One region of the Streptomyces sp. NPDC048196 genome, then DNA from elsewhere that is predicted to be linked to it. Evidence: riboswitches for the same ligand, from Rfam matches in the RefSeq annotation. Region 1 holds a riboswitch; the other holds the start of a gene.
What was found. A riboswitch is a leader RNA that binds a small molecule or an ion and turns the genes downstream of it on or off. The one in region 1 is predicted to bind glycine.

Region 1 (14,571 bases):
GAGGCGTACAGGTATGTCGAGTGCCCCAGGAGGGCATGAGGTAGCGGGGGGTCGACGCACCGTGCGTGTGGTGTGTGGTGGAAACTGTCTGGAGGCCACGGACGTTCACTGGATGTCCGGATGGGCCGGTGTGTGCATCGAGGGTTCGTCCTGCCCCACGGGCGGGTCTGTTTCGTTCAAGGGGAATCGCCCGTGAAGTTGTTTGGAAAGCTGTTCGGCAAGAGCGCGCGCCAGGAGGGCGGCAGCGGCTCGGCGCGGCATCGCGCTGCGGGCCGGGCCGACGAGAGCGGCGCGGCCGAGAACCGTCCCCTCTTCCGTGACGAGGTCGGCGGTCCGTCCGGGGGGCACGGCGCGGGTTCTGTTGACCCCTCCGGTGCCGCCCGCATAGGTTCCCAGGAACCATCAGCCGCACCCACGGGCGGAGGTCCGGCCTTGCCGGTTTGTACGAGGTGTGGGCACCGGAACGCCGAGGCGAGCCGGTTCTGCTCCAACTGCGGCGCGCCGCTGCGCCCAGGCGCGCAGCCGGAGCGGGCGTCCGAGACGACGTCGACGATCTCCATTTCGGGTCTCGAGGCCTACGACTCGGAGACGACGGGCCAGAACCTCTCGCCCGCGCTGTCCCCGGAGGCCCAGGCGGCCGTCGACGCCCTTCCGTTGGGTTCGGCGCTGCTCATCGTCCGCCGCGGTCCGAACTCCGGCAGCCGTTTCCTTCTGGACAGCGAGCTGACGACGGCGGGCCGGCATCCGCAGAGCGACATCTTCCTCGACGACGTGACGGTCTCGCGTCGTCACGTGGAATTCCGTCGCGGCCCGGACGGTCTCTTCACGGTCGCCGACGTCGGCAGCCTGAACGGCACCTACGTCAACCGTGAGCGCATCGACTCCGTCGCCCTCAACAACGGCGACGAGGTCCAGATCGGCAAGTACCGCCTGGTCTTCTACGCGAGCCAGCGAGGCGCCGGCATCTGACCGGCCAGGGAAGGCACATGCGCCATACACCGAAAGGCGGTGCCGGGGATTCCGGCACCGCCTCCTCGGCCGGCAAGCCGGTGAGCATCGGCACGGTGCTCAACCAGCTGCGCGAGGAATTCCCCGAGGTCACCATCTCCAAGATCCGCTTCCTGGAGGCCGAGGGGCTGGTCGAGCCGAAGCGCACGCCTTCCGGGTACCGGAAATTCACTCCGGCCGACGTGGAGCGGCTGGCGAGCGTCCTGCGGATGCAGCGCGACCACTATCTGCCGCTGAAGGTCATCCGCGAGCATCTGGACGCCATCGAGCGCGGTGAGCAGGTCACGCTGCCGGCGCCCGCCGCGCCTGCCCGCGATCTGATCGAGGGCGTGCCGGAAGCGGGCGAGGAAACCCCCACGGCTGCCCGGATCGGCCGGGCCGAGCTGATGGCCGCCGCCGAGGTGGACGAGGCGGCGCTCGCCGATTGGGAGTCGTACGGACTCATCGTCCCCCATGCGGACGGCGGATACGACATCGAGGCCGTCACGGTGGCCAAACTCGTCGCCGACCTGGGGCGTTTCGGTCTCGAACCGCGGCACCTGCGGGTCGTCAAGGCGGCCGCGGAGCGCGAGGCGGGGCTGGTCGAGCAGGTCGTTGCACCCCTTCGGCGGCACCGCAATCCGCAGACCAGGGCCCATGCCGAGGCCACCGCCAGGGAGCTCGCCACGCTCTCCGTACGGCTGCACGCGGCGCTGGTCCAGGGCGCGCTGCGGGGCCGGCCGTAGTGAGCAAAAGAGTGCCCGACTACCCAAACCTGCCGGGCACGTCCTAGGGTTGCTGTGTGAACGAGCTCGACGTCGTGGGTGTCCGGGTGGAAATGCCTTCCAGCCAACCGATCGTGCTCCTGCGGGAGGTGGGGGGCGACCGTTACCTGCCCATTTGGATCGGGCCGGGTGAGGCCACCGCCATCGCCTTCGCCCAGCAGGGCATGGTCCCCGCCAGGCCGCTGACGCACGACCTTTTCAAGGACGTGCTGGAGGCGGTGGGGCAGGAGCTGACGCAGGTGCGCATCACCGACCTGCGCGAGGGGGTCTTCTATGCGGAACTGGTCTTCGCCAGCGGGGTGGAGGTCAGTGCCCGTCCGTCCGACGCGATAGCGCTGGCCCTGCGCACCGGAACGCCGATCTTCGGCACCGACGGTGTGCTGGACGACGCGGGGATCGCGATCCCGGACGAGCAGGAGGACGAGGTGGAGAAGTTCCGCGAGTTCCTCGACCAGATCTCACCCGAGGACTTCGGGACCAACAGCCAGTAGCCGGTGCGGCCGGACGGGCGAAGGGTCTGATTCCGGCCAAACTATTTAGCCATTCCCCGCGCGAGGTCACGAGAAACCACTCGTAGGGTGATTATCACTCGGCGTGGCGAGCGCGGCGATCGTTGACGCACCCCGAGTGACTGCATACCGTCGATATGGCAGGTCCCGTCCGGGACGTGGAGGACGGAGGGCGGCGTGGCAATCACCGGCGACGGTATGGCGGCGGAAGGGGCGTTGCCGCTCCACGCGGGCGCAACGGCGAACTGCGCACCGGCACCGGCCGCGGCGGTGTCGGGGGACTGCGAGGCGCAGAGCATCGGCTATCGCGGCCCGACCGCATGTGCGGCAGCGGGCATCACCTACCGGCAGCTCGACTACTGGGCGCGCACCGGCCTGGTGGAGCCGAGCATCCGGCCCGCGTACGGCTCCGGCACCCAGCGGCTCTACAGCTTCCGGGACGTCGTCGTCCTGAAGATCGTCAAGCGGCTGCTGGACACCGGGGTCTCCCTGCAGAACATCCGCACCGCGGTCCAGCACCTGCGCGCGCGGGGGCTGGCGGATCTGACGCGGATGACGCTGATGAGCGACGGCGCGACGGTCTACGAGTGCACCTCGCCCGACCAGGTCGTGGACCTCCTCCAGGGCGGCCAGGGCGTCTTCGGGATCGCCGTGGGCGTGGTGTGGCGGGACGTGGAGGGCGCGCTCTCGCAGCTGCACGGGGAGCGTGTGGACACCGGCGAGACGCTGATCGGGAAGAACCCGCACGACGAGCTGGCACGTCGGCGCAACCGGGCAGGCTGAGCCGCACGCCCGGGCCCCGGCCCGGCGGCGGGTCGATTGTCAGTGCCATGCGGCAGCATCGGACATGTGAGACCCGCGCCGACGATCCTGCATCTGGACATGGATGCGTTCTACGCCTCTGCCGAGCAGGCGGCGAAGCCGAGCCTGCGCGGGAAACCGGTGGTGGTCGGCGGGGTCGGGCCGCGTGGCGTCGTCGCCACGGCGTCGTACGAGGCCCGGGTCTTCGGGGTGCGCTCGGCGATGCCGACGGCCCAGGCGCGTCGGCTGTGCCCCAACGCCGCATACCTCGGTCCGCGTTTCACCCTGTACCGCCAGGTGAGTGAAACGGTCATGGGGCTGCTGCACGCCCTGTCGCCGCTGGTGGAGCCGCTGAGCCTGGACGAGGCGTTCGTGGACCTGGAGGCGGGCGGGGTGGCCCCGGAGACGGCTGCGGTACGGGCCGTGGGGGAGCAGCTGCGGCGCGACATCCGGGCGGCGACCGGCCTGACCGGCTCGGTGGGGCTGGCCGGCGCCAAGATGCTGGCGAAGATCGCCTCCGAGCAGGCCAAGCCGGACGGCCTGGTGGTCATCCCGCCCGGCACCGAGCGGGAGCTGCTGGGCCCGATGTCGGTGCGGACGCTGCCCGGGGTGGGGCCCGCGACGGCCGAGACGCTGCGCCGGGCCGGGATCCACACGATCGCGGAGACCGCGGAGGCCGGCGAGGCGGAGCTGGTACGGCTCCTGGGGAAGGCGCACGGCGCCGGGCTGTACGCGATGGCCCTGGGGCAGGACGACCGTCCCGTGGTGGCCGAGCGCGACGCCAAGTCCATCTCCGTCGAGGACACCTTCGAGGTCGACCTGACCGACCGGACGCGGGTGCGGACGGAGGTGCTGCGGCTGGCCGACCGCTGCGTCCAGCGGCTGCGGGCGGCCGGGCGCTCGGGGCGCACGGTGGTGATCAAGGTGCGCAACTACGACTTCTCGACGCTGACCCGCTCCGAGACGCTCCGTGGGCCCACCGACGACCCGGCGGTCATCCGGGAGGCCGCGGTGCGGCTGCTGGAGCTGGTGGACACCACCGGCGGCGTCCGGCTGCTGGGTGTGGGGGTCAGCGGGCTGGCCGACTTCACCCAGGAGGACCTCTTCGCCCAGTTGACGACGGAGCGGGAGGCCGAGGAGCTGGCGCGGGCCGCGGAGGAGCGGGCCGGCGCGGAGCCGGCCGAGGAGGCGCCCGAGGAGGAGCGGCCGCGCCGCTGGCATCCGGGCGTGGACGTGGTCCACGACGAGTACGGCGCGGGGTGGGTACAGGGCAGCGGACTGGGGAGAGTGACCGTCCGCTTCGAGACGCCGTGGTCCGCACCGGGGAGGGTGCGGACCTTTGCCGTCGAGGACCCGGCGCTACGGCCGGGGGAGCCCCTGCCGCTGGTGGGCGGGGGGCCAGGTGCGGATCAGTCCTCCGATCCGGCGATCTTGCCGAAGTCGGTGTCGGAGGTGCCCGAATTGCCGGGGGACACCGGGTCGGAGTCGGGGGAGGAGATATCCAGGCGGTAGTGGTGGTAGAGCTGAAGTTCCTGCTCAGGGGAGAGGTGGCGGCCCACACCGAAGTCCGGGGCGTCCTTGATCAGCTTGCGGTCGTACGGGATGTGCAGGCTCTCGCCGACCATTTTGCTGGGTTCCAGGGGGACGAACGCGTCCCGGCTGAAGAGCCCGGTGCGTACGGCTGCCCACTCCGGTTCCCCCGTCGCGTCGTCGAGATAGACCTCGTCGATGGTGCCTATCTTCGCGCCGTTACGGTCGAACGCTTTGCGGCCGATCAGGCTCCGGGGATCGATATCGGTTTGCACGGCCCCTCCAATTGGTCGCAACTGCCCTGTGACAACTACCAAACGGCACATTTCATGCCCCGGCCACTCGAAGGATCCTTCGAGTGGCGCGCTGGTAGGCTGGCGATGGCCGCAGAACCCGTGCGGGAGAGTCCTTTGTCGTTCGCGACGAGGGCGCCGAAGGAGCAAATCCTCCCCGGAATCTCTCAGGCACCCGTACCGCACGGACGAGGTCACTCTGGAAAGCAGGGCGGGCCGCGGAAGGCACAGCTCCGGGACCCCTCCTCACCGACGGTGAAAGCCGGACCGCCGTGCGCGGGCCGGTGAAGCTCTCAGGTTGAGATGACAGAGGGGGAGGCCGTCCGGGCACCCGCGCCGTGGTGCCCCTCGTAGGTCGTACCGACCAGGAGGCCCCCGCAGATGACCACCAACCGCATCTCCTTGACCGAGCTGGAGCGCGGCACCCCCTTCGAGCACCGGCACATCGGCCCCGACCACGAGGCGCAGGCCAAGATGCTCGCGCACATCGGTTTCGGGTCGCTGGACGAGCTCACCGCCGCCGCCGTCCCCGACGTGATCAAGAGCGCTGAGGCGCTCGGCCTGCCGCAGGCCCGTACCGAGGCCGAGGTCCTCCAGGAGCTGCGCGGCCTCGCGGACCGCAACCAGGTGCTGGCCTCCATGATCGGCCTGGGCTACTACGGCACGTTCACCCCGCCGGTGATCCTCCGCAACGTCATGGAGAACCCCGCCTGGTACACGGCGTACACCCCCTACCAGCCGGAGATCTCGCAGGGCCGCCTGGAGGCGCTGCTGAACTTCCAGACGATGGTCGCCGACCTGACCGGACTGCCCACCTCCGGCGCCTCCCTGCTGGACGAGGGCACCGCGGCGGCCGAGGCGATGGCGCTCTCCCGCCGCGTCGGCAAGGTCAAGCAGGGCGTCTTCCTCGTTGACGCCGACTGTCTGCCGCAGACCATCGCCGTGATCGAGACCCGCGCCGAGCCGACCGGCGTCGAGGTCGTCGTCGCCGACCTCTCCGACGGCATCCCCGCCGAGATCGCCGAGCGCGGCGTCTTCGGCGTCCTGCTTCAGTACCCGGGCGCCTCCGGTGCCGTCCGGGACCCGCGCGCCCTGATCGAGCGCGCCCACGAGCTCGGCGCGATCGTCACCGTCGCCGCCGACCTGCTCGCGCTGACCCTGCTGACCTCGCCGGGCGAGCTCGGCGCGGACATCGCGGTCGGCACCACCCAGCGCTTCGGCGTCCCGATGGGCTTCGGCGGGCCGCACGCCGGCTTCATGGCGGTGCGCGAGCAGTTCGCGCGCAGCCTTCCCGGCCGCCTCGTGGGCGTCTCCGTGGACGCCGACGGCCACCGGGCCTACCGGCTCGCGCTGCAGACCCGTGAGCAGCACATCCGCCGTGAGAAGGCCACCAGCAACATCTGCACCGCGCAGGTGCTGCTCGCCGTCATGGCCGGTATGTACGCCGTCTACCACGGCCCCGAGGGCCTGCGGACCATCGCCCGGCGCACCCACCGCTACGCGGCGATCCTCGCCGAGGGGCTGCGGGCCGGCGGTGTGGAGCTGGTCCACGGCGCGTACTTCGACACGCTGACCGCCCGGGTGCCCGGCCGGGCCGCCGAGGTCGTCGCCGCCGCCCGCGAGGCCGGCATCAACCTCCGCCAGGTCGACGCCGACCTGGTCGGCATCGCCTGCGACGAGACCACCGGCCGCGCCCAGCTGACCGGGGTCTGGGCCGCCTTCGGCGTGCAGGCCGACATCGAGAAGCTCGACGCGGCCACCGACGAAACGCTCCCGCAGACCCTGCTGCGCACCGACGACTACCTCACCCACCCGGTCTTCCACGAGCACCGCTCCGAGACCGCGATGCTGCGCTACCTGCGCACCCTCGCGGACAAGGACTACGCGCTGGACCGCGGCATGATCCCGCTCGGCTCCTGCACGATGAAGCTGAACGCCACCACCGAGATGGAGCCGGTCACCTGGCCCGCGTTCGGGCAGCTGCACCCCTTCGCGCCGGCCGACCAGGCCCAGGGCTACCTCACGCTGATCCAGGAGCTGGAGGAGCGCCTCGCCACCGTCACCGGCTACGACAAGGTCTCCCTCCAGCCCAACGCCGGCTCCCAGGGCGAGCTGGCCGGTCTGCTGGCCGTCCGCGCCTACCACCGCGCCAACGGGGACGAGCAGCGCACGGTCTGCCTGATCCCGTCCTCCGCGCACGGCACCAACGCCGCCAGCGCCGTGATGGCCGGCATGAAGGTCGTCGTCGTCAAGACCGGCGAGGACGGCGAGGTCGACGCCGACGACCTGCACGCCAAGATCGAGAAGCACCGCGACGAGCTCGCGGTCCTGATGGTGACCTACCCCTCCACCCACGGCGTGTTCGAGGAGCACATCACCCAGATCTGCGCCGCGGTGCACGACGCCGGCGGCCAGGTCTACGTCGACGGCGCCAACCTGAACGCGCTGGTCGGCCTTGCCGAGCCGGGCAAGTTCGGCGGCGACGTCTCGCACCTCAACCTGCACAAGACCTTCTGCATCCCGCACGGCGGCGGCGGCCCCGGCGTCGGCCCGGTCGCCGTCCGCGCCCACCTCGCGCCGTACCTCCCCAACCACCCGCTGCAGCCGACCGCGGGTCCGGAGACCGGCGTCGGACCGATCTCGGCAGCCCCCTGGGGCTCCGCGGGCATCCTGCCGATCTCCTGGGCGTACGTCCGCCTGATGGGAGGCGAGGGTCTCAAGCGCGCCACCCAGGTCGCGGTCCTCAGCGCCAACTACGTCGCCAAGCGCCTGGAGCCGCACTACCCCGTGCTCTACAACGGCCCCGGCGGCCTGGTGGCGCACGAGTGCATCATCGACGTCCGGCCGCTGACCAAGGCGACCGGCGTGAGCATCGACGACGTCGCCAAGCGGCTGATCGACTACGGCTTCCACGCGCCGACGATGTCCTTCCCGGTGGCCGGCACGCTCATGATCGAGCCGACCGAGAGCGAGGACCTCGCCGAGCTGGACCGGTTCTGCGACGCGATGATCGCCATCCGCGCGGAGATCGAGAAGGTCGGCACGGGGGAGTGGGACAAGGACGACAACCCGCTGCGCAACGCCCCGCACACCGCGGGCGCGCTCGGCGGCGAGTGGACCCACCCGTACTCCCGCGAGGAGGCCGTCTTCCCGGGCGGTGTCGTGGCGGCCGAGAAGTACTGGCCGCCGGTGCGGCGCATCGACGGCGCCTTCGGTGACCGCAACCTCGTCTGCTCCTGCCCGCCGCTGGACGCGTACGACGCCTGAGCCGTTCCACGGCAACAGCAAGGGCCCTCGGCAGGTGTTCTGCCGGGGGCCCTGGTGGTTCTTACCGGGTGCGCGGGGTCAGGCCGCCGCGGTGACCCGGGCCCGGTGCGGGGCGATGACCTGCCCGTCCGGCAGCAGCTCACCGGTGTCCTCGAAGAGCAGGACGCCGTTGCAGAGCAGGCTCCAGCCCTGCTCCGGGTGGTGTGCCACAAGGTGTGCGGCCTCCCGGTCGGTGGAATCCGCTGAGGGGCAAGGTGGTTGGTGCTGACACATGGAAGTTGTCTTTCGCTGCGGTGTGGTGAACGTCGTCGTGCGGCTCGATGAGCTCGATGAGATGGCCATGGCCGCTCCCCCGTTTCTTCGGTCGGTCCCAGTGTTGCCCTACGGAAGGGATTCCGCAGGGATTTCGCAGCAGCGGTACTCACTCGATATCGACGCGTCACCCGTGCGGGCGGTTGCTCCCAAGTGCTCTCCTCTCCAAGGGGGTTGGGAGTGGTACCCGCGGGCTAGGCCGCGCGGGTGAGCACGACAGCGCGCCCCGCGGCCGGAAAGGGCCACGGGGCACGTTCGTGAGGGGCGTGGTGCGCCGGTGCGCGGGTACCCGGAGGGACGCCGCCGGCTTGCGGCTCAGGCCGGTTCGCGCAGCTCCAGGGGCGCGGAGGCCAGACGCAGGGTGAGCCGGGGGAGCAGGTCGGCGACGTGGTGCGGACGATGGGCGGCGATGCCGGGCGGGGCGGGTGCCAGCGGCACCAGCAGGTCACCGGCCGCCGGCAGCCCCTCGGCCCCGTTGGAGGAGAGGTCGTGGTGCAGCCACAGGGTGAGCATGTACAGCTCCGGTACGGACAGCAGCCGGGGCTGGTACGGCGTGGCGAGCGCCTCGGACTGCGCCAGCGCCCGTTCGGTCGAGGCGACGTAGGGGCCGCCGCAGAACCGCCCGAAGGTCCAGCCGTCCGCGGTGAGCACCGCCTCGGCGGTCGCCACGGCCCGCTCGCCGCCGCGGACCAGGAACTGCCAGCCGGCCAGCCGGGTGTGCGGCGTGCCGTCGGCCCGGCTGACGTCGTCCCAGACGTGCAGCGGCAGGGGGTGGTCGGGGCTGAGCGGGCCCTGATGGGCACGCAGGGCGGGGACCGGGGCCTCGCGGACGGCGGTGGGCGAGCCGAGGGCGGTCAGGGTGCTGCGCAGGGCGGGCGCGGGGGCAGGGGCAACGTGCAGCGGCATGGTGGGTCGCCTCTCACTTCGGAGACACGGTGGAGCGCGGCAGGTGCAAACGGCGCTGTTTGCGTGCGGGGTCAGAGCGTGGCCGGCCGGGGCTGCGGCCCGGCGTGGGGGATCAGAGCCCGTCGTCGAACCACGGCACGGGTGGGAACACCGCGACACGGGGCGCCAAGTCTCTGCCTCGTAAGCGGAGTTTATACGACGTATGTTCTGAAAGTGTTTCGGCTACTGGCCTTGCGGATTTCCGGCAAGGCGGAATCCGGACCGGTCCGCGAGGTGATTTACTCCAATTTGTACGGAGCCTTTGTCGCGCCACCTCGTATTACCTCGCCGATGCGGTAGGCCGGATCTCGTCGGTGAATCTCACGAGCGAAATGCGGACGGCGATCGCCGCTGAGATATGCCGGTGGAAGATGCCGGACGGCGCACCACTTCGAGCCTATCGGCACCAGGCCGCCCCGGAGGCGTTATCGATCAGATTGCCGGGGCATCATCGACCGTAGCGCGAGCCCCGGGGTGCCCGGGTTCGCCCCCAAGCGGCCCGTGGCCGCGGGCCGTTCACTGGAGGAGGGACCCTTTCGATGGGGGAGAAGGTCGCCGCGGACGGGATCGACCTGGCGGACCGGGAGCGTTATCGAAGAAAGCTACACGACTGTCTCGAAGGATTGCACAGGCTCCTGGTGGAGAAGCGCTTCGACCGGCCCCGGAATCTCATGGGCCTGGAGATCGAGCTCAATCTCGCCGGCGCCGACGGGCGGCCCCGCATGCTGAACTCCCAGGTTCTCGAACGGATCGCCAGCCAGGATTTCCAGACCGAACTCGCCCAGTGCAATCTGGAAGTCAATATCCTCCCGCACCGGCTCTCCGGCCGCGTCCTGGACCAGCTCGCCGAGGAACTCCGCACGGGCCTGTGTTACGCCGAAAGAAAGGCCCGCGAAGTCGCCGCCGGGATCGTGATGATCGGCATTCTGCCGACCCTGGACGCCACCGACCTGACCGTCGCCAGCCTCTCCGAGAACGACCGCTACGTCATGCTCAACGACCAGATGCGGGCGGCCCGCGGCGAGGACTTCGTCCTGGACATCCAGGGCGTCGAGCACCTGGTGGCGCGTTCCCCCTCGATCGCGCCGGAGGCCGCCTGCACCTCCGTCCAGCTGCACCTCCAGGTGACACCGGGCCGCTTCGCCGCCGTATGGAACGCGGCTCAGGCCGTTGCCGCCGCCCAGATCGCGGTCGGCGCCAACTCGCCGTTCCTCTTCGGCCGTGAACTGTGGCGGGAGTCGCGGCCGCCGGTCTTCCAGCAGGCCACCGACACCCGCGCACCGGAACTACAGGCACAAGGCGTACGCCCGCGCACCTGGTTCGGCGAACGCTGGGTCGAGTCCGCGTACGACCTCTTCGAGGAGAACCTGCGCTACTTCCCGCCCCTGCTCCCGGTGTGCGGACCGCAGGAACCGCTGCGGGTCCTGGCCGAGGGCGGTGTGCCCGACCTGGCCGAACTGGTGCTGCACAACGGCACGATCTACCGCTGGAACCGCCCCGTCTACGCGGTCGCCGACGGCGTCGCCCACCTCAGGGTCGAGAACCGGGTGCTGCCGGCCGGCCCCACCGTCGCCGACACCATCGCCAACACCGCGTTCTACTACGGTTTGGTGCGCGCCCTGGCCGAGGAACCGCGCCCCATCTGGACCCGCCTCCCGTTCGAGGCCGCGGCCGACAACTTCGACGCCGCCTGCCGGTACGGCATCGACGCCACCCTGCAATGGCCCCGCGCCGGCCGGACCACCGCCCTCGCCGACATCCCGGCCGTACGGCTGGTACGCCAGGAACTGCTGCCGCTGGCGGCCCGCGGACTGGACGCCTGGGGGGTGGAGCCGGCCGACCGCGACCACTATCTGGCCATCATCGAGGAGCGCTGCCGGCGGCGGGTCAACGGCGCCTCCTGGCAGGCCGCGGCCTACCACCACGCCCGCCGGCAGGGTCTGGACCGGGACGCCGCACTCGCCGCGATGACCCGGCGCTACAGCGAACTGATGCACACCGGGCAGCCGGTGCACACCTGGCCGGTCGCCTGGCCGCTCGGCGCCCGCACCGCGGTGCCGGGTCCCCGCCAGGCGGCGACCGAGGGGGCGTAGCCGCCACCGGGGGGCGAGGTCAGGGGAGGTTGCGGCGCGCGGCTTCAGCGCGGGGCGGTGCTGCCCGCCGCCATGATGGCCTTGAGGATCACCTGGTGGATCTGTGACGGATCGTCCACCCGGTGGGCCGAGCCACCCGTGGGCGCCACGATCCGGTCCAATGCCGATGCGTCGGCCTCCGGACCGATCGCGACGGCGATCAGCGGCACCGGACGCCCCGGATCCGACAGCTTGCCCAGCTTGGTGACCAGGGCATCGAGGCCGATGCTGCTCGCGTCGTCATCGGCGCCGTCGGTGACGAGCACCACCGCGTTGAACTTCCCGCTCGCGTACGTCCGGCGGGCCTCCTCGTAGGCGGCGAGGACGGTGTCGTACAGGCCGGTGGCGCCGTGCGGCACCGGGGCCAGCGAGCCGAACGCGGCGGCGAGCGCGTCACGGTGGGTGCCGTCGCCGCCCTCCGGGTCGCCGAGGCGACCGGTCGGGGACAGCTCCTGATAGTCCTTCTCGCCGTCCAGATGGGTGGCGAACTTCCACAGCCCGATCTCGTCCTCGGGCGTGAACGTGGCCAGCGCCTGGAGGAGCGAATTCCGGGCGAGGTCCATCCGGGTCTGGCCGCCCCGCCCCGGCACCGGGTTGCCCATCGACGCCGAGGCGTCCACCACGGTGGAGATCCGGGCACTCTGCACCGTGATCGTCCACATGCCCAGCAGGGCCTGGAGCTGCTTGGCCGTCGGCGGATCGGCCGGTGCGGCGTTGTACGGCTGCGGATCGCGCCCGCCGGCCGCCGCCAGCACCGCGGCGTCCGCCCTGCCGTCCCCGGTCCGGAAGCCGTGCTCGTGCAACGCGCGCTGCCCGTCGGGCTCGCCCAGCAGCGTCATGAAGCGGCTGGCGGCCCGCGACTGCTCGGGGCTCATCTCGTCCTCGTCGACCAGCGCGTACGGGTAGTCGAGCCGGGCCGTGCCGTCCTCCGGGTAGAAGAGATCGAGGTCCGGGCCGCCGTCCGGGCTCTCGTTGTGGGCGAACGCGGCCTGTTCGGACAGCATCAGCGCCTGGTTACGGCGCGGATTGCCCTGCTCGGCACCGGAGTCGTCGCGCGGCAACGTGGCCATGACCTGATCGTCGCCGTCCGCGACCCGTTGGTAGAGGAGCTTGGCGGTGGCCGCCGTACGGGTGTCCGCCTCGTCCCCGTCCCCGGCGTCCTCCGTGTTGGCGGCGCTGATACGGGACAGGGCGAGCAGCCCGGTGGCGCTGCGGGTGGGATCGGCGACACCCAGGCGCAGATCACCGCCCGAGGTCGCGCTCCGGGTGAGCCCGGCCCAGGTGTAGCGCTTGTTCGGCCAGCCCAGGGATGTGGCCGCCTTCGGGACGGCACCCAGTGTCAGGGGCGATGAGGCGATGGTGCCGGCGGCCGTCAGCGGAGTGCCGCTCTCCGCACCGACGCGGTCCACCCACAGGCTCGAATCCGGTATCCAGACCTGGAACTCCGGGTCGGCGGGCCGCTGTCCGAAGGAGTCGGCGAGCTCGTGGGAGGGCCGCGCGACGACCCGGACGTCGAGACACCTGCCGTCGGTACGCGTCGCCTTCTCGCGGGCTGTATCGGCCACCGCCTCGACGGCCGGCGCGATATCGGGCGAGGCGGCGACGGCGATCCGCACCGACGGGCCGTCGCACCGCCCACCGAAGGGCAGCAGGCCACTGCGCAGCGCCACTACGGAACCGGCGGCGACCGCCAGGACGAGGCCGGTGGACAGGACGACGGTGCGGCGCCGGGGCCCGGGGCGGGCCCCCGTGGACTTCGCTGTGGGGCCGTCGGGCAAGCTGTGTCGTCCCATTGCGGTAGCGCCTCTCCTTCTCGGAGCTCGATCGGGAATCGATGGGGGAGGAGGGAATGCGCCACGTGGATGGCGCCCGTCCCCAGCCTGTCGCGCGCGATCTTCGTACCTGCTGTCGAGACCCTAGCGGGGCGGTGGTGGCGAAGAGGTGGTAATGCGGAAGTGGAGGAAGCGTGCAGTCGGATACAAGTCCCGGGCCCGGTGCGGACGTTCCGGGGGAGGGCTCCGGCGGCGGGGCGGGACCAGGCGCGTCTCAGCCACCCGCCCGGAGTGTGCTGCGCAGTGAGACGCTGATCGTCCTGGCCCTGTCCGTGGGCGCGAGCGCGCTCTCGTCGCTGATCAGCTTCATCGGGTCGGTGACCAAACCCGGGGGCCTCAAACACCAGGCGGCGACCCTCAACGCCTCCCATGCGCCCGGGCGGCCATGGCTGGATCTCGCCTGGCAGCTGTTCGGGATCGCCACCGCCCTGGTGCCCGTGGCGCTGGTCGCGCACCTCCTGATGCGCGAACGGGCCGGCGGACTCCGCGCGATCGGCTTCGACCGGCAGCGGCCCGGCTTCGACCTCGGCCGGGGAACGGGCCTGGCGGCCGCCATCGGCGGCAGCGGCCTGCTGCTCTATCTGGGCGCGCGGGCGGCCGGTGTCAACCTGACGGTGGTCCCAGAGGCGCTGCCCGATGTGTGGTGGAAGATCCCGGTACTGATCGCCTCCGCGGTGCAGAACGCCGTACTGGAGGAGGTCATCGTCGTCGGCTATCTGCTGCGCAGACTCGGCCAGTTGGGCTGGACCCCGATGGCCGCCCTGGTGGCCAGCTCTCTGCTGCGCGGCTCGTACCACCTGTACCAGGGCATCGGCGGCTTCCTCGGCAACATGGTGATGGGCGCCATCTTCGTCCTCCTCTACCGCCGCTGGCACCGCGTCGGCCCCCTGGTGGCCGCCCACGCCCTCATCGACACGGTCGCGTTCGTCGGCTACGCGGTATTGGCGGGGCGGGTGGGGTGGCTGCCTACGGGGTGAGGGGTGAGGGGTGAGGGGTGAGGGGTGGGTCTGGGGGCTCGTTGGGGGTGGGGCGGGTTCGCAGGCCTTCAGGGGGCGGGTGTTGCTCGACGGGTGAAGGATGCGGGGGAAGCATCGGCTGCCGGAGCCGCTTCCGGAGCGAGCCGGAGCCAGTCGGACCCGTGCCCGGCGGACGGTTCTCGGGCGGTTGGGGCCGGCTTT
Region 2 (14,571 bases), on a different contig from region 1:
GAGGGCGAACATGGCGGCGGCGTTGGCCTGGGCGCCGGAGTGGGGCTGGACGTTGGCGTAGGGGGCGTCGAAGAGGGCCTTGATGCGGTCGATGGCGATCTGCTCGACGACATCGACGTGCTCGCAGCCGCCGTAGTAGCGGCGGCCGGGGTAACCCTCGGCGTACTTGTTGGTGAGGACGGAGCCCTGGGCCTCCATGACGGCGACGGGGGCGAAGTTCTCCGACGCGATCATTTCGAGGGTGGACTGCTGACGGTGCAGCTCGGCGTCGACGGCCGCGGCGACGTCGGGGTCGAGCTCGTGCAGGGAGCTGTTCAGAAGCGACATGGGTCTTTCCTGGAGGGGTCAGAGGGCGCAGAGCACTTCCAACGGGCGGGGTGGCTCAACCGGTGATGAACGCGGCGTACTCGTCGGCCGACAGCAGCTCGGCGGGCTCGTCGCTGATCTTCACCTTGAACAGCCAACCGCCCTCGAACGGGGCGGAGTTCACCAGCGAGGGGTCGTTGACGACGTCCTCGTTGATCTCCACGATCTCGCCGTGCACGGGCGCGTAGAGATCGCTGACCGACTTGGTCGACTCCAGCTCACCGCAGCTCTCGCCCGCCGTGACCGTGGAGCCGACCTCAGGGAGCTGCACGTAGACGACGTCGCCGAGCGCGTTCGCCGCGTGCTCCGTGATGCCGACCGTCGAGACGCCTTCCTCGGCGGCCGACAGCCACTCGTGCTCCTTGCTGTAGCGCAGCTGCTGGGGGTTGCTCATGGCTCGATTCTCCTGTACGCGAGGGTGTGATCGTGAATGGGGGCACCTCCCGGGACGAAGTCCGGGGGGAGCGTCTTGCACAGTGAGACGCGTGGTGGCGCGCCGCCGCCCGGTCCGCCGGGACGAACCGTTACTTCTGCCGCTTGTAGAAGGGCAGCGCGATGACCTCGTACGGCTCATGGCTTCCACGGATGTCCACGTGGACACCCTCGGTGCCCGGTGTGGCGTATGCCGCGTCGACGTACGCGATGGCGATCGGCTTGCCGAGCGTGGGGGAGGGGGCGCCCGAGGTGACCTCGCCGATCACCGTGCCGTCGGCGGAGACGACCGGGTAGCCCGCGCGCGGGACCCGGCGGCCCTGGGCGATCAGTCCGACCAGCTTGCGCGGCGGGGCGGCCTCGGCGCGTTCGGCGGCCACCTCCAGCGCGGCGCGGCCGACGAAGTCGCCGTTGTTGGTCGTCTTCTCGAACTTCACGACCCGGCCCAGGCCCGCGTCGAACGGGTTGGTGGCGGTGGTGAGCTCGTGCCCGTACAGCGGCATGCCCGCCTCCAGGCGCAGGGTGTCCCGGCAGGACAGCCCGCACGGCACCAGGCCCACGTCCTTGCCGGCCTCGGTCAGCGCCTCCCAGAGGGCGACCGCGTCGGCCGGCCGGACGAACAGCTCGAAGCCGTCCTCGCCGGTGTAGCCGGTACGGGCGATCAGCGCCTCGACGCCGGCGACCGTGCCGGGCAGGCCGGCGTAGTACTTCAGCCCGTCCAGATCGGCGTCCGTCAGCTTCTTGAGGATGCCGGGGGACTCCGGGCCCTGCACCGCGAGCAGCGCGTAGGCGTCCCGGTCGTCGCGGACCACGGCGTCGAAGCCGCCGCCCCGGGCGGTCAGCGCGTCCAGCACGACCTGGGCGTTGGAGGCATTGGCGACGACCATGTATTCCTGGTCGGCCAGACGGTAAACGATCAGGTCGTCGAGGATGCCGCCCTCGGCGTTGCAGATCATGGTGTACCGGGCGCGGCCGGTCTTCACCCCGCCGATGTTGCCGACCAGGGCGAAGTCGAGGAGGTCGGCGGCCTGCGGGCCGGTGACGGTGATCTCGCCCATGTGGGAGAGGTCGAAGAGGCCGGCGCGGGTGCGGACCGCGACGTGTTCGTCGCGCTCGCTGCCGTAACGCAGTGGCATGTCCCAGCCGGCGAAGTCGGTCATGGTCGCACCGAGTGCCCGATGCGTGGCATCGAGCGCCGTGCGGCGGGGGGCATCAGTCATGGTTCTGGGCTCCCAGGCAGGGGTGACAAGACGTTCTCCCCATCTGTCATCGGAACCTGAGAGGTTCACCGGGAGCCCGCGAACGGGCCCGGTTTGCACCTTGGGTGGAGCCGCCCCGTGGGCCGGGCCGGACTCGCTTTTCAGATCTGCCTCGCCCGCGCGGTATAGGGGCCTGAGAGATTCAAGGGAGGACTTGCTCCTTCGGCGCCCCGCCGTGGCGGCCGGGGACTCTCCCGCGCGGATTCAAGCGGCCGGTATGGAGTTGGCGGTGCACGGGTGAACCGAGATGTGCACGTGGCGCGCACATCATTGCACGGGATCGCCGAATACAGGAGGCCCGGTCGGCGCACCGTCCCCGACGTGGGCGGATCGGACAATCACCTTGATGGTCATTACCTTTTCTTGACACTCTGCGGGTAGGGAACCGGCCTCGGGCCGGACCGTAACCCGGACGGGAAGGGTGATCACGGTGCAGAGGGACGCGGCACTCGCGGCCACTTCGGGGGCCGGACCCGAAGAGCCGGCGGCGGTCGGCGCCGCCGAGCCGGTGACGGTCCGCGCCGCCGCACCCCGGGCCCGGCGCCCGGCCCGCCCGGTCGTCCGGCCGGGGCGCGCGGCGCGGGTGGTGGACCTGCGCGGCGACGGCCGGGCCCGGACCGCCGCCGAGCTGCGGTTCCCGCCCGGTGACCTGGTGGTCGTCTCCGGCCTGCCCGGCAGCGGCAAGAGCACCCTGATGCACCGGGTCGTACCGCCGCTGGACGGTGGCGGGGCCGAGGTGCACCGGATCGACTCCCAGGACGTCCGCGAGCGCTGGGAGAGCGGCCGACTGCACCGGCTGCCCTACGGCCTGTACCGCCCGCTGGTCCGGGCCGCGCACTATCTGGCGCTCGGCCGGGCGCTGCGCTCCGGCCGCAGCGTGGTGGTGCACGACTGCGGGACGCTGGCGTGGGTGCGCCGCTGGATCGCCCGGGCGGCCGGCCGCGGCGGCCGCGGGCTGCATCTCGTCCTGCTCGACGTGGCGCCGGAGGTGGCCCGGGCCGGCCAGCGGGCGCGCGGCCGCGGGGTGTCGGGGTACGCCTTCGCCCGGCACCGCCGGGCGGTGTCCCACCTGGTCGGCGGCGCGGAGGCGGCCCGGTTGCCGCGGGGATTCGCCTCGGCCGTGCTGCTGGACCGCCGCGCGGCGAGCGCCCTGGAAACCCTCACCTTCCGCTGACCGGCGGCGCGCCTTCGCCCGCGCGGCCGCTCGCCGTAGCGCGACCCGTCCGGTGGGCGCGGCCACCGCTTTCTCTCGTCTAGGGTCATGGGCCAGAAAGTGCGGAGTGCGGTGTGGAACGCGGGTGGATGCAGATGAACTTTCCGGAGCAGGGGATACCGCAGCTGGCCTGGCCGGCGAACGAATTGGAAGAGGTGCTGGCCGCCTCGGTCGGGCATCCCGGCGCCGGCGGCCGGATCGTCGAGGTCCTGGGCCGCAGCCGGGTGTGGGTGCCGCTGCCCAACGGTGGCGGTCCGCAGGGTGCGGGCCCGGGTACCGCCGGACTGGACCTGCCCACCGTTGACATCGGCGGGCTGGCCTACGTCCCGGTCTACAGCTCCGAGCAGGAGTTCCTGCGGGTCGTCGGCTCGCACATGTCCTTCACCGTCGCGCCGGCCCGGGAGTTCGCCCGCGGGCTGCCGCCGAAGATCGGGATCGTGGTGAATCCGGACGGGACGGTCGGCGTCCCGGTGCCGCCGCCCGCGGTGGCCGAATTGTGCCGCTCGGGCCGTCAGGAACCGGACACCGGCGGCGTGCCGAGCGGCGGCCGGGTGCGGCTCTTCGAACCGGACTGGCAGGACGAGCCGGTGGACTTCCTGGCCGCCGCCGGACTGGAGTTCTCCGGCGTCGGAATTGTCCTGACTGCCCGGCGTGTCCTGGCCAGTGTGGAAGGCGACACGCCCGCACTGTTCGTCGGTGTCCAGGTCGCCACGGTCCCCGGGGCGCTGCACGACGGATCGGCCCGTGACGTGGTGCTCGCGGGCCTGGGGCGGGCCCTCGGCGCGGTGCCGGTGCCCTGGCCCGTACAGCTCGTCATGCTCGACCTCGCCCAGGGCGACCCGGTCGCCGACTGGATGCTGGAGCGGGTACGGCCCTTCTACTCGCGCGAGCACTCCTAGGGTTCGCCGCTGTTGCGGAGGCCGCGGCCTTCCGGCCCTGGACCATCGGCAAGCCCTAAGCTGGTTGGATGACGCGCGGGCGCACCCACACGTGCCCTGCCGAGAGAGGGGACGGACCACGTGAGTGCGGGTGCGCATCAGGGGCCGGCGGCGGCCGGACAGCTGGAGCAGCTGCTGCAGCAGGTCTCGCCCGGCCGTTACGACGCCTACGAAGCCCTGCTGCACGCACTCGCCGCGGGCCAGGTCTGGATGCTGCTCTGGCACGGCCGGGCCGGTTCGCCCGACGCGCAGTACGGCAACATGGAGGTCGACGGCCTCGGTTACGCGCCCTGCGTGACCTCCGCGCCCGAACTCGCCGCCTCCGGCTGGAACCGCGACCACGAGGTCGTCACCGGCCGGGAGATCGCCGCCGCGCTCTTCCCCGACCGCTGGGGACTGTGGCTGAATCCGCACGCTCCCGGCGGCGGGGTCGGCATCCCCTGGCTCGACCTGCGCCGGATCGCCGGCGGGCTCGACCGGCTGCCCGCCGGTCCGCTGCGGATCTCCGAACCGGTCATCGACATCCCGCAGTTCTACGCCCTGCTGGCGCAGAACGCCCATCGCACGCCCGCCGTACGGTCGTTGCGCCGCGCCTGGGTGCAGCCCGCGCTCGGCGCCCCGTATCTGGCGATCGGTCTGGATCTGTACGACACCGGCCCGCAGGCGGTGGATTCCGCCCGGTTGATGATCCAGCAGTCGATCGGTGCCGTTCCGGACGGATTGCCGGTCTCCACGGTCGCGATGAACGACGAGTACGACCCGGTCGCCATGTGGATGCGGGCCGCCGCGCGGCCGTTCTTCGACCGTGACGGCTACACCCAGCAGCCGGCCCAGCCGCCGGCGCCCTCGTACGGCTACGGCTACCCGCGTCCTTACTGACAGCCGGTCTCCCCTGTCGGAGCGTGTCGCTCCGGCAGGGGTTTTGTGTTGAATTCGCCCTGTGTGCCCTGCGGTTGAGGTGCTCTCCCGCAGCTCCTGGCTCCGCTCAGCCCGAACTTGTGTCCGTATAACGGAAAGCCGTGGAGCACATCACAGTTGCGCATCCTTTCCCTGTCAGGGCTGGTGACTGATCGCGAAGGGGATGAAGACTCCGGAACCAACAAGGGCCTCGGTCCTATGTGCGAGCGACATTCCGGTCGGCGTCGTGTGAACCACTTCCTTCCGCAAGGTGAACTCCCGCGAGGATCACCGGACTTGCTCCGCAGTGCACCAATTGACGTGAACCAGGCCGCTACCGCGGCGGGCAGGGGCCGGCCACCGTCGGCCGAGAGGGGTCAAAGGCACCGTGACCGCACCGATCGAGACCACCGGGGCGGCTGCCGAGGCGCAGCCGGAAGCGGTGCTGGAGGGCGTGTCGAGCAAGCGCATCGAAGGGCGCTCGCTCGGCCAGATCGCATGGCTGCGCTTCCGGCGGGACAAGGTCGCGGTGGCCGGTGCCATCGTTGTCATCCTGCTGATCGCCGTCGCGGCGCTCTCCCGTCCGCTGCAGGCCCTGCTGGGGCTGGACCCCAACGCGCCCAACGAGTCGCTGATCGACCCCAACACCACGCTGCCCAAGGGGGACTTCGGCGGGATGAGCGGGGACCACCTGCTCGGCGTGGACCCCAAGTTCGGCCGCGATCTGCTCGCCCGGGTGCTGGAGGGCTCCTGGGTGTCGCTGATCGTGGCGTTCGGCGCCACGCTGCTGTCGGTCGCCATCGGCACCGTGCTCGGCGTGATCGCCGGTTTCTACCGCGGGCGGGTGGACGCCTTCATCAGCCGCATGATGGACGTCTTCCTGGCGTTCCCGCTGCTGCTGTTCGCCATCGCGATCTCCGCCTCGCTGCAGGGCGGCGCCTTCGGCCTGGACGGCCTGCCGCTGCACATCTCGGTGCTGATCTTCGTGATCGGCTTCTTCAACTGGCCGTACATGGGACGGATCGTGCGCGCGCAGACGCTGTCACTGCGCGAGCGGGAATTCGTGGACGCCGCCCGGGGCATGGGCGCGCGCGGACCGTTCATCCTCTTCCGGGAGCTGCTGCCCAACCTGGTGGGCCCCATCATCGTCTACTCGACGCTGCTGATCCCCTCCAACATCCTCTTCGAGGCCGCGCTGAGCTTCCTGGGCGTCGGCATCCAGCCGCCCCAGGCCTCCTGGGGCGGCATGCTCAACCAGGCGGTCAAGTACTACGAGGTCGACCCCCAGTACATGATCGTCCCCGGCCTCGCGATCTTCGTCACCGTGCTCGCTTTCAACCTGCTCGGTGACGGTCTGCGGGACGCGCTGGACCCGCGCAGCCGCTGACGGCACCGCGGGCGTCCGCCCCAGCCGCCACCGCGCTTTGTGTTGTGACGTTTCTCGACGAACGAAGACCGATCGAAGACCGTACGAAGACCGAACGAAGGGGACACCGACCACCATGCGAAGGTCAGTTCCGGTCGCGACCATAGCGGCCATCACCAGTGCGGGCCTTTTGCTGGCCGGCTGCAGCGGGGGCAAGGGCTCCTCGGAAGGCTCCGGCGAGGCGAACGCGGCCACCAAGGGCGTCGTCAACGCCTCGGACGCCAAGGGCGGCACAGTCACCTACGCCATGAGCGACGCCCCCGAGTCGTTCGACCCGGGCAACACCTACTACGCCTTCATCTACAACTTCAGCCGGCTCTACGCGCGCCCGCTCACCACCTTCAAGCCGGGCCCCGGCACCAAGGGCAACCAGCTGGTCCCGGACCTCGCCGAGTCCATGGGCAAGCCCAGCGACGGCGGCAAGACCTGGACGTACAAGCTCCGCAAGGGCATCAAGTACGAGGACGGTTCCACCGTCACCTCGCAGGACGTCAAGTACGCCGTGGAGCGCTCCAACTTCGCGCGTGACGTGCTCTCGCTCGGCCCGAACTACTTCCAGCAGTTGCTCAAGGACAACGACGGCGGCGGCTACAAGGGTCCGTACAAGGACAAGAGCAAGGCCGGTCTGAAGTCCATCGAGACCCCCGACGACCAGACGATCGTCTTCCACCTCAAGAAGCCGTTCGCCGAGTTCGACTACCTGGTCAGCGCCCCGCAGACCGCGCCGGTCCCGCAGGCCAAGGACAAGGGCTCGGACTACCAGAAGTCCGTGCTGTCCACCGGCTCGTACAAGTTCCAGAGCTACCAGGAGGGCAAGCAGCTCACCCTGGTCCGCAACCCGCAGTGGTCGGCGAAGACCGACCCGCTGCGCAAGCAGCTCCCGGACAAGATCGTGCTGAACCTGAAGGTCGCCCAGTCGACGATCGACAAGGACCTCCAGTCCGGCAACACCCTGGTCGACCTGGCCGGCCGCGGTGTGGACGGCCAGACGCAGGCCCAGCTGCTGACCAACGCCGACGAGAAGGCCAACACCGACAACGCGCTCGGCCAGCGCCTCGTCTACACGGCGATCAACACCAAGGTGAAGCCGTTCGACAACCTCGAATGCCGCAAGGCGGTCGAGTACGCGATCGACAAGAAGGCCGTGCAGACCGCGCTCGGCGGCCCGATCCGCGGTGAGCTGGCCTCCACGGTCCTGCCGACCGACATCGCCGGCTACCAGAAGTACGACCTGTACCCGCAGAAGTACGACGGCGACAAGCTCGACCTGGCCGAGGCCAAGAAGCACTGGGACAAGTGCGGCGCCGGCAAGGCCACGACCACGATCCTGGCCCGCAACGACCGCCAGGACGAGGTCGACGCGGCCACCTCGGTCATCGAGTCGCTCAAGAAGATCGGCGTCACCGCCAAGATCCAGTCGTACCCGACGAGCAAGTACTTCTCGGACTACGCCGGTGTGCCGGAGTTCAACAAGAAGAACAACGTCGGCCTGATCATGATGCAGTGGGGCTCGGACTTCCCCACCGGCTACGGCTACCTGCAGCAGATCCTGAACGGCAAGGCGATCAGCAAGTCCGGCAACACCAACCTGTCCGAGCTGGACGACCCGGAGATCAACAAGCTGCTCGAGACGGCCATCGCCAACACCGACAAGGCGGCCCGCGAGAAGGCGTACGCCGAGATCGACAAGAAGACGATGGAGCAGGCGGCGCTGGTCCCGCTCACCTACTTCAAGGTCCTGATGTACCGCTCGCCGAAGGCCACCAACCTGGTGTCCACCTCGGCCTTCAGCGGTCAGTACGACTACCTCAACATCGGCGTCAAGAAGTAGCAGCCCTGGAAGGCAGGTGAAGGCATTGGTGTCCGCGGGCCGGTTCCGGCCGGCCCGCGGCGCCGACGCCGCATCCCCGTGTTCTCGTACATCATCCGCAGGTTGATCAGCGCAGTGATCCTGCTGCTGATCGTCAGCGCGGTCACTTTCGGCATCTTCTTCCTGCTGCCGAAACTGGCCGGGCAGAGCACCGACCAGCTTGCCCAGCAGTACATCGGAAAGGCCCCCACGGCCGCGGACATCGCCGCGGTGAAGAAGAACCTCGGCCTGGACAAGCCCGTGTACGAGCAGTACTGGGACTTCCTCAAGGGCATCTTCGTCGGCGTCGACTACAAGTTCGGCCCGGAAGCGGCCAAGTGCCACGTGCCGTGCTTCGGCTACTCGTTCAAGACGCACATCGAGGTCTGGCCGGAGATCCAGTCCCGGCTCCCGGTGACCCTCTCGCTCGCGGCCGGCGCGGCCGTGCTGTGGGTCGTCTCCGGCGTCGCCACCGGCGTGCTCTCCGCGCTGCGCCCCGGTTCGTTCTTCGACCGTGCGGCGATGGGCGTGGCGCTGGCCGGCGTCTCGCTCCCGATGTTCTTCACCGGCGCCCTGGCCCTGGCCCTGTTCACCTACCAGTGGCCGATCTTCGAACGCAGCGACTACGTACCGCTGCTGGACAACCCGTTCCTGTGGGCCCGCACCCTGGTGCTGCCCTGGGTCACCCTGGCCTTCCTCTACTCCGCGCTCTACGCCCGGCTCACCCGGGCCGGCATGCTGGAGACGCTGGCCGAGGACTTCATCCGCACGGCCCGCGCCAAGGGCCTGCACGAGCGCAAGGTGGTCGTCCGGCACGGTCTGCGCGCCGCGCTCACCCCGATCATCACCGTCTTCGGCATGGACCTCGGCCTGCTGCTCGGCGGCGCGCTCATCACCGAACAGGTCTTCTCGCTCAAGGGAGTCGGCGCCTTCGCCGTCGAGGCGATCAACGCCAACGACCTGCCGAACATCCTCGGCGTCACCCTGCTCGCCGCGTTCTTCATCGTCATTTGCAACCTGGTGGTGGACGTTCTGTACGCCGCCGTCGACCCGCGGGTGAGGCTCTCGTGACCGACTCCTCCGAGGACAGGACCGCCACCGCGGCGGCCACCGAGAAAACGGCACCGCAGACGTCCGCCTTCCTCGACGTACGCGACCTGAAGGTGCACTTCCCCACCGACGACGGCGTGGTGAAGTCCGTCGACGGGCTGACCTTCAGCCTGGAGAAGGGCAAGACGCTCGGCATCGTCGGCGAGTCCGGCTCCGGCAAGTCGGTGACCTCGCTCGCCGTCATGGGCCTGCACCGCGCCTCGCGCCAGCAGCGCAGCAAGGTCCGGATGTCCGGCGAGATCTGGCTGGACGGCAAGGAGCTGGTCTCCGCCGACCCGGACGAGGTGCGCCGGCTGCGCGGCCGCGAGATGGCGATGATCTTCCAGGACCCGCTGTCCGCGCTGCACCCGTTCTACTCGGTCGGCAAGCAGATCATGGAGGCCTACCGCGTCCACCACGACGTGGACAAGAAGACCGCGCGCAAGCGGGCGGTCGAGATGCTCGACCGGGTCGGCATCCCGCAGCCCGACAAGCGGGTCGACGACCATCCGCACCAGTTCTCCGGCGGTATGCGCCAGCGCGCGATGATCGCGATGGCGCTGGTCAACAACCCCGAGCTGCTCATCGCGGACGAGCCGACCACCGCCCTGGACGTCACCGTGCAGGCGCAGATCCTGGACCTGATCCGCGATCTGCAGAAGGAGTTCGGCTCGGCGGTCATCATCATCACCCACGACCTGGGCGTGGTCGCCGAGCTCGCCGACGACCTGCTGGTGATGTACGGCGGCCGGTGCGTCGAGCGCGGCCCGGCCGAGAAGGTCTTCTACGAGCCCCAGCACCCCTACACCTGGGGGCTGCTCGGCTCCATGCCGCGCATCGACCGGGAGCAGACCGAGCGGCTGATCCCGGTCAAGGGCTCCCCGCCCAGCCTGATCAACGTCCCGTCCGGCTGTGCCTTCAACCCCCGCTGCCCGTACGCGGACGTCCCGAAGGACAACCTCACCCGTACGGTCCGCCCCGAGCTGCGCGAGGCGGGCGGCGGGCACTTCTCCGCCTGCCACATGGCGCCGGAGGAGCGGAAGCGTATCTGGACCGAAGAGATTGCGCCGAAGCTGTGACCGAGACGACTGACGACGAGAACACCACGATCCCGCTCCAGAAGTCGGCGGACGCGGCACCGGCCGGGTCCGGGGACGACGCCGAGCCGCTGCTGCGGGTGCGCGGGCTGGTGCGGCACTTCCCGATCACCAAGGGCCTGCTCAAGCGGCAGGTCGGCGCGGTGCAGGCGGTCGACGGCATCGACTTCGACGTACGGCCGGGGGAGACACTCGGCGTCGTCGGCGAGTCCGGCTGCGGCAAGTCGACGATGGGCCGGCTGATCACCCGGCTCGATGAGCCCACCGGCGGCTCGATCGAGTTCCAGGGCACCGACATCACCCATCTGTCGACGGGCCGGCTGCGGCCGATGCGCCGCGACGTCCAGATGATCTTCCAGGACCCGTACGGTTCGCTGAACCCGCGGCACACCATCGGCGGCATCGTCTCCACCCCCTTCCGTCTCCAGGGCGTCGAGCCGGAGGGCGGGGTGAAGAAGGAGGTGCAGCGGCTGCTGGAGCTGGTGGGCCTGAGCCCCGAGCACTACAACCGCTATCCGCACGAGTTCTCCGGCGGGCAGCGGCAGCGCATCGGCATCGCCCGGGCGCTGGCGCTCAAGCCGAAGCTGGTGGTCGCCGACGAGCCGGTCTCCGCGCTGGACGTGTCGATCCAGGCGCAGGTCGTCAACCTGATGGACGACCTCCAGGAGGAGCTGGGCCTGACCTACGTCATCATCGCCCACGACCTCTCGGTCATCCGGCACGTCTCGGACCGGATCGCGGTGATGTACCTCGGCAAGATCGTGGAGCTGGCCGACCGCACCTCGCTCTACGAGACGCCGATGCACCCGTACACCAAGGCGCTGCTGTCCGCGGTGCCGGTGCCCGACCCCAAGCGGCGCACCCAGCGGGACCGGATCCTGCTCAAGGGCGATGTGCCCTCGCCGATCAACCCGCCCTCCGGCTGCCGGTTCCGGACTCGCTGCTGGAAGGCGACCGAGGTGTGCGCCACCACTGAGCCGCCGCTGGTCGCGCTGCGGACCGGGCACCAAGTGGCCTGCCACCACCCGGAGAACGCGGAGAACGCGCCGCCCGCGGCGGCCGGCGGGCCGGCCGGTAAGGCATCAAGTGATCAGTAACACCTGACGACTTGGCAAAGTCGCGGGTGGAACGCGGCGGGAGGGTGCAGAGTCAGCACGGTTGTTCGATCTTCGATCGGCCTTCATCCGTGTGTCCGAAGGGATGGCTCATGGCACTCTCCCGCTCCGCGCGCCGCACCTCCCGCTGGCTGGCCCTGGCCACCGCGGTGGCCTCGGCCGCCACCATCGCCGCCGCTCCCGCGGCGACCCCCGGCGCACCCGGCGCCGGCGACCCGTACTTCCCCGAACTGGGCAACGGCGGTTTCGACGCCCTGCACTACGACCTCGGCGTCAGCTACCACCCCGACAGCGGCCGGCTCGACGGCCGCACCACGCTCACCGCCCGGGCCACCCAGAGCCTCTCCGCCTTCGACCTCGACCTGCAGAAGCTGACCGTCGACTCGGTGCGGGTGAACGGCCGGCGGGCGCACTTCGCGAGATCCGGCGACGAGATAACCGTCCACCCGTCCTTCCCGCTGCGCCGCGGCGGGAAGTTCACCGTCACCGTCGCCTACCACGGCGTCCCCAAGCCGCTGAGCGGCCCGATCGTGTTCGGCTCGGACTACGGCTGGATGAAGACCAAGGACGGGGTGTTCGTCGCCTGCGAGCCGAACGCGGCCTCGACGTGGTTCCCCTCCAGCGACCACCCGAGCGACAAGGCGACGTACGACATCCGCATCGACGCCCCCAAGGGCCTGACCGGGGTCTCCAACGGCCGGCTGATCGCCTCCGGGGAGGCGCACGGCCGCGCGTACGCCCACTGGCGCGAGTCCCGCCCGATGGCGACCTACCTCGCCACCGCCACCATCGGGAAGTTCGACGTCCGTACCGGCACCACCCCCGGCGGCATCCCGGTCTACGTGGCCACCGACCCGACCCTGCCGACCGGCAAGGTGGACGTGTACGGCATCACCTCGGAGGCCACCGACTACTGGTCGAAGGTCTTCGGGAAGTACCCGTTCGAGGAGACCGGCGCGATCGTCGACGACATGCCGCAGGCCGGCTTCTCGCTGGAGGTGCAGTCCAAGCCGGTCTACTCGGCGGTGCGCAGCGAGTCCACGATCGTCCACGAGCTGGCCCACCAGTGGTTCGGCGACTCGGTGTCGGTCCGGCAGTGGAAGGACATCTGGCTCAACGAGGGCTTCGCCAGCTACGCGCAGTGGCTGTGGAACGAGCACCGCGGCACGGTCAGCGCGCACGATTCCTTCCGCAAGGCGTACGACGCGATCCCCGCCGACGACGGCTTCTGGAAGCAGAAGATCGCCGACCCGCAGCGCGACACGATGTTCTCCGGCGCGGTCTACACGCGGGGTGCGATGACTCTCCAGGCGCTCCGCGAGCGCATCGGTGACACGGCGTTCTTCAAGCTGCTGCCGGCCTGGACCGCGGCCCACCGCTACGGCAACGCGGAGACCGCCCAGTTCGTCGCGCTGGCCGAGAAGGTCTCCGGGCAGAAGCTGGGGGACTTCTTCGACACCTGGCTGTACACGGAGAGCAAGCCGGCGCTGTCCGCCAAGTAGGCCGCCGGTACCGGGCGGGTCAGTCGGCGTCCGGCCGGCGGCCCGGCCGGGGGCGCAGGTGCTGGGGGCGCGGCAGGTGCAGCCCCAGGTAGACCGCGCCCATGCGCAGGGCGAACACCACCCCCGCCGAGATCGCCGCGGCGGGGGTGGGCCGGGCGCCGAGGTGGTGCAGCAGCAGCAGGCAGCCGGCCCCGGCCAGGGCGGCGATGGCGTAGACGTCCTCGCGCAGCAGCAGCGGGGGGAACTCGCCGCACAGCACGTCGCGGATGACCTCGCCGGCGACGCCGGTGAGCACCGCCAGGATGATCACGGCGAGCGGGGTGGCGCCCGCCGCGATGGCGGCCCGGGCGCCGATCACGGTGACCACGGACAGGCCGACCGCGTCGACCACCAGCAGCGATTTCCGGGGCAGTGACCAGAACCGCAGATAGACGATGGTGCCGACGCCGACGCAGATGATCACGGTGAGCAGCACCCAGTCGTGCGTCCAGTACAGCGGCCGCCGGTCGAGGATGAGGTCGCGCATCGTGCCGCCGGAGATGGACGCGGCGAAGGCCAGCACCAGGCCGCCGAAGGGGTCCATGTTGGCGCGGTAGGCGGCCAGCACCCCGCTCGCCGCGAAGGCCGCGACGCCGGCCAGGTAGAGGACGTGAAGCATGGCGTCATCATGGCAGGGCCGGAACGGCGCTCTCCGCTTGCGTCCGGGAAAGCCGACCCTACCGGTCGGTAATTTATCCGTGTACCGTGCCGCCATGGCTCTGGTCACCTCAGGCAACAGTGAGTTCGACCGCGACACCGCGGTCACCCGCCGCGCAACCGGCATCTACGAAGCCCAGCTTTCCGCGGGCTGGACGATCATCCAGGCGGTCAACGGCGGCTACCTCCTCGCCCTCATGGGCCGCGCCCTCGGCGACGCCCTGCCGCACCCCGACCCGCTGTCGGTCACCGCGCACTACCTCACCGCCTCCGTTCCCGGCCCGGCCGTCATCCGCACCGACGTGGTGCGCACCGGCCGCACCATGTCGACCGGGACCGCGACCCTCGTCCAGTTCGAGGAGGACGGCAGCGAGGTCGAGCGGCTGCGGGTGCTCGCCGCGTACGGCGACCTCGGCGCGCTGCCCGACGACGTCCGCACGACGGCCAAGCCGCCCGCCATCCCGCCGTACGAGCACTGCCTGGGCACCGACAGTGCCCCCGGCGGGGCCCCGGCCATCCCCGGCAGCACCGCCATCGCCGAGCGGCTCGACCTCCGGCTGGACCCGGCGACCGCGGGCTGGGCGGTCGGCGCACCGTCCGGCCGGGGCGAGATGCGCGCCTGGTTCGGGCTCGCCGACGGCCGGGACCCCGACCCGCTGTCCCTCCTGCTGACCGTCGACGCGCTGCCGCCC

Region 2: another riboswitch for glycine. It lies ahead of gcvT (glycine cleavage system aminomethyltransferase GcvT); the one in region 1 lies ahead of gcvP (aminomethyl-transferring glycine dehydrogenase).

Annotation. Positions count from the first base shown of each region.
Region 1 covers NZ_JBEZMM010000029.1:5,862-20,432, forward strand. The annotation lists gene AB0E02_RS25125 (DUF881 domain-containing protein) at 1-2, shown strand, start outside; gene AB0E02_RS25130 (FHA domain-containing protein) at 121-969, shown strand; gene AB0E02_RS25135 (MerR family transcriptional regulator) at 987-1,733, shown strand; gene AB0E02_RS25140 (bifunctional nuclease family protein) at 1,790-2,263, shown strand; gene AB0E02_RS25145 (MerR family transcriptional regulator) at 2,459-3,064, shown strand; gene AB0E02_RS25150 (DNA polymerase IV) at 3,131-4,594, shown strand; gene AB0E02_RS25155 (PRC-barrel domain-containing protein) at 4,492-4,887, opposite strand; glycine riboswitch at 5,001-5,098, shown strand; gene gcvP (aminomethyl-transferring glycine dehydrogenase) at 5,287-8,172, shown strand; gene AB0E02_RS25165 (DUF5999 family protein) at 8,251-8,445, opposite strand; gene AB0E02_RS25170 (hypothetical protein) at 8,800-9,390, opposite strand; gene AB0E02_RS25175 (glutamate-cysteine ligase family protein) at 9,969-11,522, shown strand; gene AB0E02_RS25180 (substrate-binding and VWA domain-containing protein) at 11,567-13,354, opposite strand; gene AB0E02_RS25185 (CPBP family intramembrane glutamic endopeptidase) at 13,627-14,370, shown strand.
Region 2 covers NZ_JBEZMM010000022.1:2,761-17,331, reverse strand. The annotation lists gene glyA (serine hydroxymethyltransferase) at 1-327, opposite strand, end outside; gene gcvH (glycine cleavage system protein GcvH) at 383-760, opposite strand; gene gcvT (glycine cleavage system aminomethyltransferase GcvT) at 891-2,018, opposite strand; glycine riboswitch at 2,169-2,264, opposite strand; gene AB0E02_RS21620 (AAA family ATPase) at 2,566-3,231, shown strand; gene AB0E02_RS21615 (enhanced serine sensitivity protein SseB) at 3,366-4,169, shown strand; gene AB0E02_RS21610 (enhanced serine sensitivity protein SseB C-terminal domain-containing protein) at 4,290-5,087, shown strand; gene AB0E02_RS21605 (ABC transporter permease) at 5,494-6,492, shown strand; gene AB0E02_RS21600 (ABC transporter substrate-binding protein) at 6,608-8,362, shown strand; gene AB0E02_RS21595 (ABC transporter permease) at 8,441-9,451, shown strand; gene AB0E02_RS21590 (ABC transporter ATP-binding protein) at 9,448-10,548, shown strand; gene AB0E02_RS21585 (dipeptide ABC transporter ATP-binding protein) at 10,578-11,663, shown strand; gene AB0E02_RS21580 (M1 family metallopeptidase) at 11,774-13,183, shown strand; gene AB0E02_RS21575 (trimeric intracellular cation channel family protein) at 13,203-13,841, opposite strand; gene AB0E02_RS21570 (thioesterase family protein) at 13,936-14,571, shown strand, end outside.